One region of the Streptomyces sp. NPDC005799 genome, then DNA from elsewhere that is predicted to be linked to it. Evidence: riboswitches for the same ligand, from Rfam matches in the RefSeq annotation. Region 1 holds a riboswitch; the other holds the start of a gene.
The links. A riboswitch is a leader RNA that binds a small molecule or an ion and turns the genes downstream of it on or off. The one in region 1 is predicted to bind cyclic di-AMP.

Region 2: it holds a riboswitch for cyclic di-AMP, as region 1 does, so the genes downstream of both, ABZ453_RS16520 (transglycosylase family protein) here and ABZ453_RS22815 (transglycosylase SLT domain-containing protein) in region 1, are expected to answer to the same signal.

What each region holds. Positions count from the first base shown of each region.
Region 1 covers NZ_JBEXXQ010000022.1:141,139-146,430, reverse strand. The annotation lists gene ABZ453_RS22830 (ATP-grasp domain-containing protein) at 1-329, shown strand, start outside; gene ABZ453_RS22825 (FAD-dependent oxidoreductase) at 396-1,595, shown strand; gene ABZ453_RS22820 (HAD family hydrolase) at 1,792-2,595, shown strand; gene ABZ453_RS22815 (transglycosylase SLT domain-containing protein) at 2,609-3,091, opposite strand; cyclic di-AMP (ydaO/yuaA leader) riboswitch at 3,097-3,285, opposite strand; gene ABZ453_RS22810 (hypothetical protein) at 3,568-3,840, shown strand; gene ABZ453_RS22805 (polyprenyl synthetase family protein) at 3,926-4,936, shown strand; gene ABZ453_RS22800 (CHRD domain-containing protein) at 5,195-5,292, shown strand, end outside.
Region 2 covers NZ_JBEXXQ010000014.1:164,329-169,620, reverse strand. The annotation lists gene eno (phosphopyruvate hydratase) at 1-684, opposite strand, end outside; gene ABZ453_RS16520 (transglycosylase family protein) at 1,001-1,678, opposite strand; cyclic di-AMP (ydaO/yuaA leader) riboswitch at 1,682-1,852, opposite strand; gene ABZ453_RS16515 (transglycosylase family protein) at 2,059-3,012, opposite strand; gene ABZ453_RS16510 (cytochrome P450) at 3,203-4,474, opposite strand; gene ABZ453_RS16505 (nucleoside triphosphate pyrophosphohydrolase) at 4,859-5,292, opposite strand, start outside.

The DNA.
Region 1 (5,292 bases):
TCTTCGAGAACGAGTCGGGGGTGGACGTCGTCCGCGCCATGCATCTGGACCTGACCGGCCGCACCGTCCCGGAGGGGGAACAGCGAGCCGGTCACCGGTACATCGTGGAGAACATCGACCTGCCCGCCCTGCTCGCCTACCGCCGCAGCGGCTACACGACGCCGCACGCGCCGGCCCGTGCGAGCGGGACGGAGCTGGCCTGGCTCGCGGGTGACGACCCGCTGCCGTTCCTCACGATGCTCGCGCGCTTCGTGCGGCCGGGCGCGAAGCACCTGTATCAGCTGTGGCGGACCAACCGCCGCGGCGGTACCACCAGTTCGGGGGGCTAGCCGACCGTCAGCCGTCCGAGCCGAACCACACGAAGTGGCGAATTCAGCGTCCTGGGGAGGGACTTCGTGATTCAACCGGTTGCGATCATCGGCGCCGGGCCGTTCGGCCTGTCCACCGCCGCCCATCTGCGCGCACGCGGCATCCCGGTCCGCGTCTTCGGCGAGCCCATGGTCAGCTGGCGCGACCACATGCCCGCCGGGATGCTCCTGAAGTCGACGCCCGTGGCCTCCAGCCTCGACGCGCCGCAGCAGGGGCACACCCTCGCCGACTACTGCGACGCCGCCGGCATCAAGCGGCTGGTGACGGACGAGGACATCATCCCGGTCGAGACCTTCATCGCCTACGGCGAGTGGTTCCAGCAGAAGCTGGTGCCCGAGCTGGAGCGGGTGCGGGTGGTCTCGGTCGACCGGGGGAGCGGCGGCGGCTTCGAACTGAAGCTGGACTCCGGCGAGTTGTTCACCGCCCGCGCGGTCGTCGTGGCGACCGGCCTGCACGGCCTCGCCCACCTGCCCGCGGAACTGGCCGCGGCGCCCGACGGCCCCACCCCTACGGGCCCGGTCTCCCACAGCTCACAGCACCACGACCTCACGCGTTACGCCGGCAAGGACCTGATCGTGGTCGGCGCCGGCCAGTCCGCGCTGGAGACGGCGGTGCTGGCGGCGGAGGCGGGCGCGCAGGTGAGGGTGGTCTCCCGGGGCCGCGGCAAGGTCGCCTTCGGGGCACCGCCCTGGGACCAGCCCAGGCTGCGCCCCGAGTCGCCCTTCGGCCGTGCCTGGTCGCTGTGGGCACTGAGCTACTACCCGCACCCGTACCGCCGTCTCCCGGCCGGGACGCGCCACTACCTCGTCCGCCGGGTCCTCGGCCCGCTCGGCGCGTGGTGGCTGCGCGACCGCTTCGAGGGCAAGGTGCAGGTCATCGAGGTCGACAGGATCGTGGCGACCGACGCGGACGGTGGCAGCCCGACGCTCACCGTGCGTACCTTCGGCGGTCAGACCGAGAAGCTGGCGGCGGACCACGTCATCGCGGCGACCGGGTACCGCGTAAACATCGCGGCGATGGACTTCCTCGGGCCCGAGCTGCGCACCCGTGTCGCCGTCAGCCGTGGCACGCCCCGGCTGGGCGCCGGGTACGTGTCCTCGGTCCCCGGCCTGTACTTCACCGGCCTGCCGGCCGCGGCCTCCTACGGACCGGTGATGCGGTTCGTCTGCGGCACGGAGTTCGCCTCCCCGAGGCTGGCGAGGCACCTGGCGGCGGCACACGGCTGAACCGCCACCGCCGACCGGCGAGGAGCGCGTCCGCCCGGCGCGAGGCGCTCCTCGCGAGCTCCCCGACACCCGCCGGTGACAAGGGAGTTGAGCGACACCTGCCGGCGATACGGGAGTTGGCGGAGGGGCGGGGAGAACGGGCCGGTCGACCGGTTCGCGATGAGTCGGTGGGGCGTGCGGTCCGTATTCTCTGATCATGGCCGCACCCACCGCATATGCACTCATCGCCACCGACCTGGACGGCACACTGCTCCGAGGTGACGACACCCTCTCCGACCGGTCTCTCGCCGCCCTCGCGCGCGTGGCCGGCGCCGGTGTCCGGCACCTCGTGGTGACCGGCCGGCCGGCCCCCAGAGTGCGGCCGCTCCTCGACGACCTGGGCGGTCGGGGGCTCGCGGTGTGCGGACAGGGCGCGCAGGTGTACGACCACCGCGCGGACCGCCTGCTGTGGTCCGTCACGCTGGACCGGGAGCTGGCCGAGACGGCCCTCGGCAAGATCGAGGCCGAGGTGGGCCAGGTGTACGCGGCCGTCGACCAGGACGGCGTCGACGGCCTCACGCTCATCGAACCCGGGTACCTCATGCCGCACCCCACCCTGCCCGCCGTACGCGTCGGCCGGCGCGACGACCTGTGGTGCGAGCCCATCAGCAAGGTGCTGCTGCGCCATCCCGACCTGTCCGACGACGAGTTGGCGGCGACGGCGCGTTCGGTGGTGGGCTCGCTGGCCACCGTCACCATGTCGGGGCCCGGGACCGTCGAACTCCAGCCATGCGGCATCACCAAGGCCACCGGCCTCGCGCTGGCCGCCGAACACCTGGGGCTCGGCCCGCGGCAGACCATCGCCTTCGGCGACATGCCCAACGACATCCCGATGTTCGACTGGGCCGCCCACGGCGTCGCGATGGCCAACGCCCACCCCGAACTCAAGGCGGTGGCCGACGAGATCACCCTGTCGAACGAGGACGACGGCATCGCCGTCGTCCTCGAGAGACTGTTCTGACTGACCGGTCGGCTCAGTAGGCGCCGTACACGTTGTCGATCGAACCGTAGCGCGCTGCCGCGTAGTTGCAGGCGGCGGTGATGTTGGCGACCGGGTCGTAGGGGTCCCACGAGGTGCCGGACACGTGGTAGGCGGCGAAGGTCGGATCGATGACCTGCAGCAGACCCTTGGACGGGGTGCCGGCGAGCGCGTTGGAGTCCCAGTTGTTGATCGCGTACGGGTTGCCCGAGGACTCGCGGATCACGTTGCGGTAGATGCCGTTGTAGGTGCCGGGGATCCCGTGCTGCGCCATGACCTGGAGGGAGGCCCGGATCCAGCCGTCGAGATTGTTGGCGTAGCCCAGCGAGGTGGCGGTGGCCACGGTGGGCGTGGCGGCGGAGGCGCTGGTCGCGCCCACGATCGGCAGGGCGAGTACGGCGGCACCCGTGCCGATGACGGCGAGCTTGCGGACGATGCGGGAGCTTCTGGTACGGCGGTGCTGAGCGGCAGCGGACATGACGAGGTTCCTCTCCGTCGCCTGCGAGGTGAGCTGTCGGGTTCGGGCGGGAGATGCCCGGCCGCACCGCCGTACGGCGACACGACTTCACCCCGAGCCGGACCGGATGTCCTGGGACGTCCGAATCGGCGAACTACCTGGTTCCCCCGCTCCTGCCGTGCGTTCTCGGTTGGTGGAACGGGCGGCGGCAGGATTAGGCGTCCGCCCGACAGGCCGGGAACGTATGCGAGAGCACATGTCCGGAACAAGTCCCGAATTCACACATCACCCCTGTTGACCTTGGTCTGAGGCATATGGGGCGCTGGATCCTTTGCGGCCGCCAAGCCTCAACTCGGGCGCGACAGAAGGCGGATCGGGAGAAATGCACCGGAATGCGGAGCACGCTCAGGCGTGAGCCAAGTCACTGGTTTAGACAAGAGAGGCAAAACGGGCAATGAACTCAACTCGTAGTGAAACAGCCGTCCGTGGGGCAGGCCGTGGCGATCGCCCGTTCCGCCATTGGTGAGCGTGTCGGCGGACGGGGGTATCGGGATGGCCTGACTGCCGAGGAATGCGTGGTCGTCACCGGGGAAAGGTTGACTGCCGGGCTCGGCGTCGGCTTCTGTTCGGGACACGCGCCGCCGCTCCTCTTCACGTCGGGCGCGCAAGTCGGTAAAAATCGGTTCATATCAGTTGATCAAAAACATACCGGTCGTGATCCGATACCGCCCGGCCTGGACGGGTGGGCGGCAGCGGTGATCGAAAGGTGACCGGATACGCTGACTTGAGTGATGGCAGCGACGTATCGACAAACCGCGTAACCGCCAGTAGACACCAGCAGACAGGAGACCCCTCGTGACCGTCGTCGGGCCGTTCGGGCTGAGCGTGCGGGACCAGGCTCTGGAAGCCGATGTCCAGGCCGGATTGGCGGCCGTCGAGGAGGGACTGCTCGAAGCCACCAAGAGTGAGGTCCCCTTCATCACGGAGGCCGCCCAGCACCTGGTGCGGGCGGGTGGAAAGCGCTTCAGGCCGCTGCTCGTGATGCTCGCCGCCCAGTTCGGCGACCCGTACGCGCCCGGAGTCGTGCCGTCCGCCGTGGTCGTGGAGCTGACCCACCTCGCCACGCTGTACCACGACGACGTCATGGACGAGGCGGCGGTGCGCCGCGGGGTCGACAGCGCGAACACCCGCTGGGGCAACTCGGTGGCGGTGCTGACCGGCGACTTCCTCTTCGCGCGTGCCTCGCACATCCTGGCCGACCTCGGTCCGGAGGCCGTGCGCGTGCAGGCCGAGGCGTTCGAGCGCCTGGTCACCGGACAGATCCTGGAGACCGCGGGACCGCAGGACGGACGCGACCCGGTCGACCACTACCTGGACGTGCTCGGCGGCAAGACGGGGTCGCTGGTGGCGGTGTCCTGCCGGTTCGGCGCGATGATGTCCGGCGCCGACGAGACGGTCGTGGACGTGCTCACCCAGTACGGGGAGCGGCTCGGGGTCGCCTTCCAGCTCGCCGACGACGTCCTGGACATCGCGTCCGACTCGCACGAGTCGGGGAAGACGCCGGGGACGGACCTGCGCGAGGGCATTCCGACCCTGCCGGTGCTGCGGCTGCGCGAGCGGGCCGCGCGACTCGGGCTGGCCGAGGACATCGCCCTGTGCGAACTGCTCGACTCCGACCTCACCGACGACGAGCGGCACGCGGAGGCGCTCGCCGGGCTGCGGGCGCATCCCGCCCTGGAGCAGGCGCGGCGGGACACCGTGCGCTACGCGGAGGAGGCGCGCTCGGCGCTGGCGCCGCTGAGGGAGTGCGACGCGAAGCTGGCGCTGATGGAGATGTGCGACGCGGTGGTGCACCGCGCGGGCTGATCCGCCCACGCCCCCTCGCCAGGGGGAATGCCCCTTTGGACGCGGCAGGGGACTCCTCCCCTGCACCGCCGTCGGCCCGGAAGGGCCTCGTTCCCCGGGTGCCGTACGGGCTACAACGGACGGGCTGAGCCAGCCCTTCCCGGTGATGTGATGCGCATCACAAGCTTGGACTGAGTCCAGTCTCAGATCGCTTCCGTACTCATACCCAGCAGGCCGACGCAGGGGGTGTCGGCCGGTCTACGGGGAGAAAACTGCATCATGGGCAAGAACACGACGTTCTCGAAGCGCCGTAAGAGCCTCATCGTCACCGCCCTCGCGGTGGCCGCCGCCGGCGGTGTCGCCGCCGGCACGATTCC
Region 2 (5,292 bases), on a different contig from region 1:
GATCGCCTCGAGGATGAGGTCGAGGGCGGCGCGGTTGGACTCGAGGTTCGGGGCGAAGCCGCCCTCGTCGCCGAGGCCGGTGGCCAGGCCCTTGCCCTTCAGGACCTTCTTCAGGGTGTGGTAGACCTCCGCACCCCAGCGCAGCGCCTCGGAGAAGGACTCCGCGCCGATCGGGGCGATCATGAACTCCTGGATGTCCACGTTGGAGTCGGCGTGCGAGCCGCCGTTCAGGATGTTCATCATCGGCACCGGCAGCAGGTGCGCGTTCGGGCCGCCCAGGTAGCGGAAGAGCGGGAGGTCGCTGGCCTCGGAGGCGGCGTGGGCGACGGCGAGGGAGACGCCGAGGATGGCGTTGGCACCCAGGGAGCCCTTGTTGTCGGTGGCGTCCAGGTCGAACATCGCCTGGTCGATCAGGCGCTGCTCGGTGGCGTCGTACCCGACCAGCTCCGGGCCGATCTGCTCGATGACGGCGAGGACGGCCTTCTCGACGCCCTTGCCCTGGTAGCGGTTGGGGTCACCGTCGCGGAGCTCGATGGCCTCGAAGGCACCCGTGGAGGCGCCGGACGGGACGGCGGCACGACCCGTGCTGCCGTCGTCGAGGCCGACCTCGACCTCGACCGTGGGGTTGCCTCGGGAGTCCAGGATTTCCCGGGCTACGACGACGTCGATGGACGGCACGAGCATCTCCTTCTTCCATGTGACGCGGCTGTGAAGCGCCGCGGTGGCTCTGCGAGACGAGCCTAACCGCCCAAGGCCGATCGGCCACGCCGCCGACCATCTCTTGGGCAGAACCGAGAGTAAATTGTTTCTGAACGGAACAAAGAGGGTGGGGCGCTCCCGCGTGAAAACGGCGCGAGCATCCGCGCATGAAAAAGCCCCGCCCCGGTGCGTACGGGGGAACACGCACCGGAGCGGGGAGCCCGTGGGGACGGGGAGGGGGAGGCCCTCACGCGTCCTCCGCACTGGGGGACACGGCTGTCAGGGCCCTGTGGTTCAGCTATTACTTCAGGTGCAGCTGCTGACCCGGGTAGATCAGGTTGGCGTCGGCGATGATGTCCTTGTTCAGCTCGAACAGCTTCTTCCAGCCGCCCTTGACGCCGTGCTTGGCGGCGATGGAGCTGAGGGTGTCACCCTTGACGACCTTGTACTCGCCGTCACCCTTCTTGACCTTCTTGCCGGTCGGGGTGGTGACGGTCTTCTGGCTCTTGTGGGTCTTGGCGGCCGGACGCTCGGAGGAGCGGGAGGCGGCCTGCGACTCGGTCGAGCGGTTCGTGGTGCCGCTGGAGGCGCTCGCGCCGTTGTACGCGGCGCTGGACAGGCCCTTGCCGCAGACCGGCCAGGCGCCCTTGCCCTGGGAGGCGAGGACCTTCTCGGCGACGGCTATCTGCTGCGCCTTGCCGGCCTGGTTGGCCTGCGGGGCGTAGGCGGTGCCGCCGTACGCGGCCCAGGTGGAGGCGGAGAACTGCAGGCCGCCGTAGTAACCGTTGCCGGTGTTGATGGACCAGTTGCCGCCCGACTCGCACTGGGCGACCGCGTCCCACTGGGAGGCGGTGGCGGCGGAGGCGTTGCCGGCCGCCATCAGCGGAGCGGCGATGGCGACACCGGTGACACCGGCGAGCGCGGCGGCACGGGTGGCCTTGGACGGACGACGGTGCTTGCCCTTGCCGGAAAACAGCATGGTTGATCCCCTCACCGACGCCTGCGAGGTGAGCTGTCGGGTTCGGGCCGGTTGAGTTGCCCGGCCGCGTCCTCGCTTCCACGAGACGCGGCTCCACCCCAAGCCGCCACCGTCAACTGCCCGGTGGGGCACTTACCTTGGGTCCCCCGCTCCTGCCTACGGCGCTGTCAAGCGACGACTGTTCCCGTACGGCCACTGGCAGGATTCGGCGTTGCGGCCGTCGGGGCTCGGATTGCCGAGCGGTGAAGACCGTAGACACGGAATCGGCGGAATTTCAAAGACGATCAGGGCTTCTGAGACTCATCCCACACTTTCGCCAAACCGGACATTCAGTGCGAAGTGTGACGTGAACTCCCGTCTTTTTCCGCCCCGTTCGCCCCTTATTCAACCGGAAGTTCGAGCGTCTGACCGGCGGAGACATGGTTCGGGTCGGCACCGATGGCCTGCTTGTTCGCGCCGTAGAGCGCGCGCCATCCGCCGTCCAGGCCAAGGCTGTCGGCGATGGAGCCGAGGGTGTCACCGGCGCGCACGGTGTACGTGCCGCCCTTGGCGCTCTCGGTGACGGCCCCCTCGGCGCTCGCGCCGCGGTGCCGTCCGGTGCCCGTGGCGGAGGCGACGGCGCCGGTGTCGACGAGGCTCCAAGAGCCCACCGCCTGCCGCTCATTGTCCGAGTCGCGGCTTTTCGACCGACCTGTCGACGGGCTGTCGGCCGTCCGTGAATCCGAGGGAGACGCGGAAGGTGAGGCCGAGTTGTCCGATTTGCTGGACTTGCCCGCCGATGCGGAGGGAGAGCCGGTGGAGGCGGAGGGCGACGGCGAGCCGTCCGTCGAGGAGGAGTCACCCACCGAGTCGCCCGAGGAGTTGGACAGGCCGGTGGAGCCGGACCCGCCCGAGGCGTCGGACGAACCGGACGAACCGGACGAACCGCCGGACACGCCGGTGTCGATGTCCACCGAGGCCGAGTCCTTGGTCAGCCCGGAGGTCAGTCCACAGGTATGGAAGGCGCCGACGCCCTCGGCGTCGAGGATCTTCTCGGCGACGGCTATCTGCTGGTTGCGGCTGGCGAGGTCGGGGCGCTCGGCGTAGTCGAGGCCGCCGTACTTGTCCCAGTCGTCCTGGGTCAGCTTCAGGCCGCCGTAGAAGCCGCCGCTGTTCTCGCTCCAGGAGCCGCCGGTCTCGCAGTTCGCCACCTTGTCCCACGTGGTCCCGTCGGCCGCGTTCGCGCTCGCCGCACCGAGGAGCGGGATGGCGATGGCGGAGCCGGTCACGCCGGCCGCGACGAGCAGGGCCGGAGCCTGGCGGGGGCGACGGTGACGACCGTTCCCGGAGAGCATGTGCGGGGCCTTTCGCGAGACAGTACTGACCACGGCGCGTGAAGCGTGGGCCAAACCCTGGCGCCGCTGTTGATCCGTGAACGTATCGTCAGACGATCACTTGTCACAAGTTAATGCCGCGTAGATCACGTGAAGATCACAGACTTGAGCGCGTGTCATGTTTGTCCGGCGTTTGTCCGGCGGTGTCTCCTCACCCGGCCGGAGTGAACTCCACCGGAAGCGTGCGCAGTCCGCGCATGATGAGCCCGCCGCGCCACCTCAACTCGGCCGGGTCGGCCCCGAGTTGCAGATCCGGCAGCCGGGTGAGCAGCGTGGCCAGCGCGGTCTGGCCCTCCAGCCGGGCCAGCGGGGCGCCGAGACAGTAGTGGATGCCGTGGCCGTAGCCGAGGTGTTGGTTGTCACGCCGGGCGAGGTCGAGGGTGTCGGGGTCGGCGAACCGCTCCGGGTCCCGGTCCGCGGCGGCCAGGACGACGAGGACCGGGTCGCCGGCCGCGATGCGCTGTCCGCCGATGGTGAGGGGTTCGGTGGCGAACCGCCAGGTCGCCAGTTCCACCGGGCCGTCGTAGCGCAGGAGTTCCTCGACGGCGGTCGCGAGCAGACCCTCTTCGCCGGCCGCGAGGGAGGTCTGGAGGGCTCGCCGCTGCTCGGGGTGGGTGAGCAGGGCGTAGGTGCCGTTGCCGATGAGGTTGACAGTGGTCTCGAACCCGGCGAACAGCAGGATGAACGCCATCGCCGCGGCCTCGTTCTCGGTGAGGTGCTCGCCGTGGTCGGAGGCGCGGATGAGCCCGGAGATGAGGTCCTCGCCGGAAGCGGGCTCGTCAGGGAGGGCCTGGCGCTTCTTGTGGATGAGCTCGGCGAGGTACCCCCGCATCCTCTTCACCGACCGTGCGACCCCGCCCCTCGGTCCGCCCCCGTGCCGGATCATCATGCCCGCCCAGTCCCGGAAGTCGTCCTGGTCCTCGCGCGGGACGCCGAGGAGGTCGCAGATCGCGTAGATGGGGAGCGGGAAGGCGAACTCGTGGATGAGGTCCGCTTCCCCCTTCCCCGCGAACCCGTCGATGAGACGGTCCGTCAACTCCTGCACCCGCGGGGCGAACTCGGCGACACGTCGCGGGGTGAAGGCCTTGCTGACGAGCCGGCGCAACCGGGTGTGGTCCGGCGGGTCGATGTTGAGCAGATGCGTCATCAGCTCCGCCTTCCGCTCCCCCGGGATCCCCGTCCTGCCCCTGGCGTGCGCGGGTTCGTCGTGGTGCGCGGGGTTCTTGGAGAGCCGGCTGTCGGCGAGCGTCTGCTTGGCGTCGGCGTACCGGGTGACCAGCCAGGCCTCGACTCCGCTGGGCAGCGTGGTCCGGTGGACGGGGGCGTGCTCACGCAGCCACGCGTAGGCGGGGTAGGGGTCGGTGGCGAACTCCCAGCTGAAGAGTTCCGGGACGGTGCTGTCGGAAGCGGGATGGCTGGTCACTCCTCGACGGTATCCGGCCTCGCGCACCCGTCCAGACCTCGGCGCCGGGACGCCGGCGCACGGGGTGCCGGGCGACGAGAGCCGACCGCGGGGCCGGGAGGGCAGGGGACCGCGGGGCCGGGGAGGACAGGAGGACCCCGGGGCCGGGAGGACAGGAGACCCCGGGGCCAGGACGACAGCAGACCTCCGAGCCGAGCGACAGCAGACGGCCGAGCGACAGCGGACCCCGGGGCCAGGACGAGTGCGGACCGCGGGCCGGGAAGGCAGGGGACCGCGGGGCCAGGACGACAGCAGACCGCGGGGCCAGGACGAGAGCGGACCGCAGAGCCGGGAGGGCAGGGGACCGCGGGGCTCAGAGGACAGCCCCTCAGCCGGACCGCAGTACTAGGAGGACAGCCCCTCAGTGGCGCGCACCGCGTCTCGGTACGCCCGCGCCGCGACCCGCAGCGCGGCTTCCGGGTCCACGCCCTGCGCCTCCGCCCGCGCCGCCAGCGCGAGCAGTTCGTAGCCGATGCCCTCACCCGTCGGCAGCGGCACGTCCAGTGCGGCCGTCCGCACGCGGGACGCCAGCTTCGACGCGAGGGCGAGGCCCGGCTGGCCCAGGGGTATCCCGTCGGTCACCGACTCCCGCCGCTTCTCGATCGCCTTGGTGCGCAGCCAGTGCTCCTTGACCTCCTCCGGGGTCGTCGCCGTCTCGTCACCGAAGACGTGCGGGTGGCGGTGGATGAGCTTGGCGACGATGCCGCCGGCCACGTCGTCGATGGAGAAGGGATTCTCGGGGTCCTCCTCGGCGATGCGGGAGTGGAAGACGACCTGCA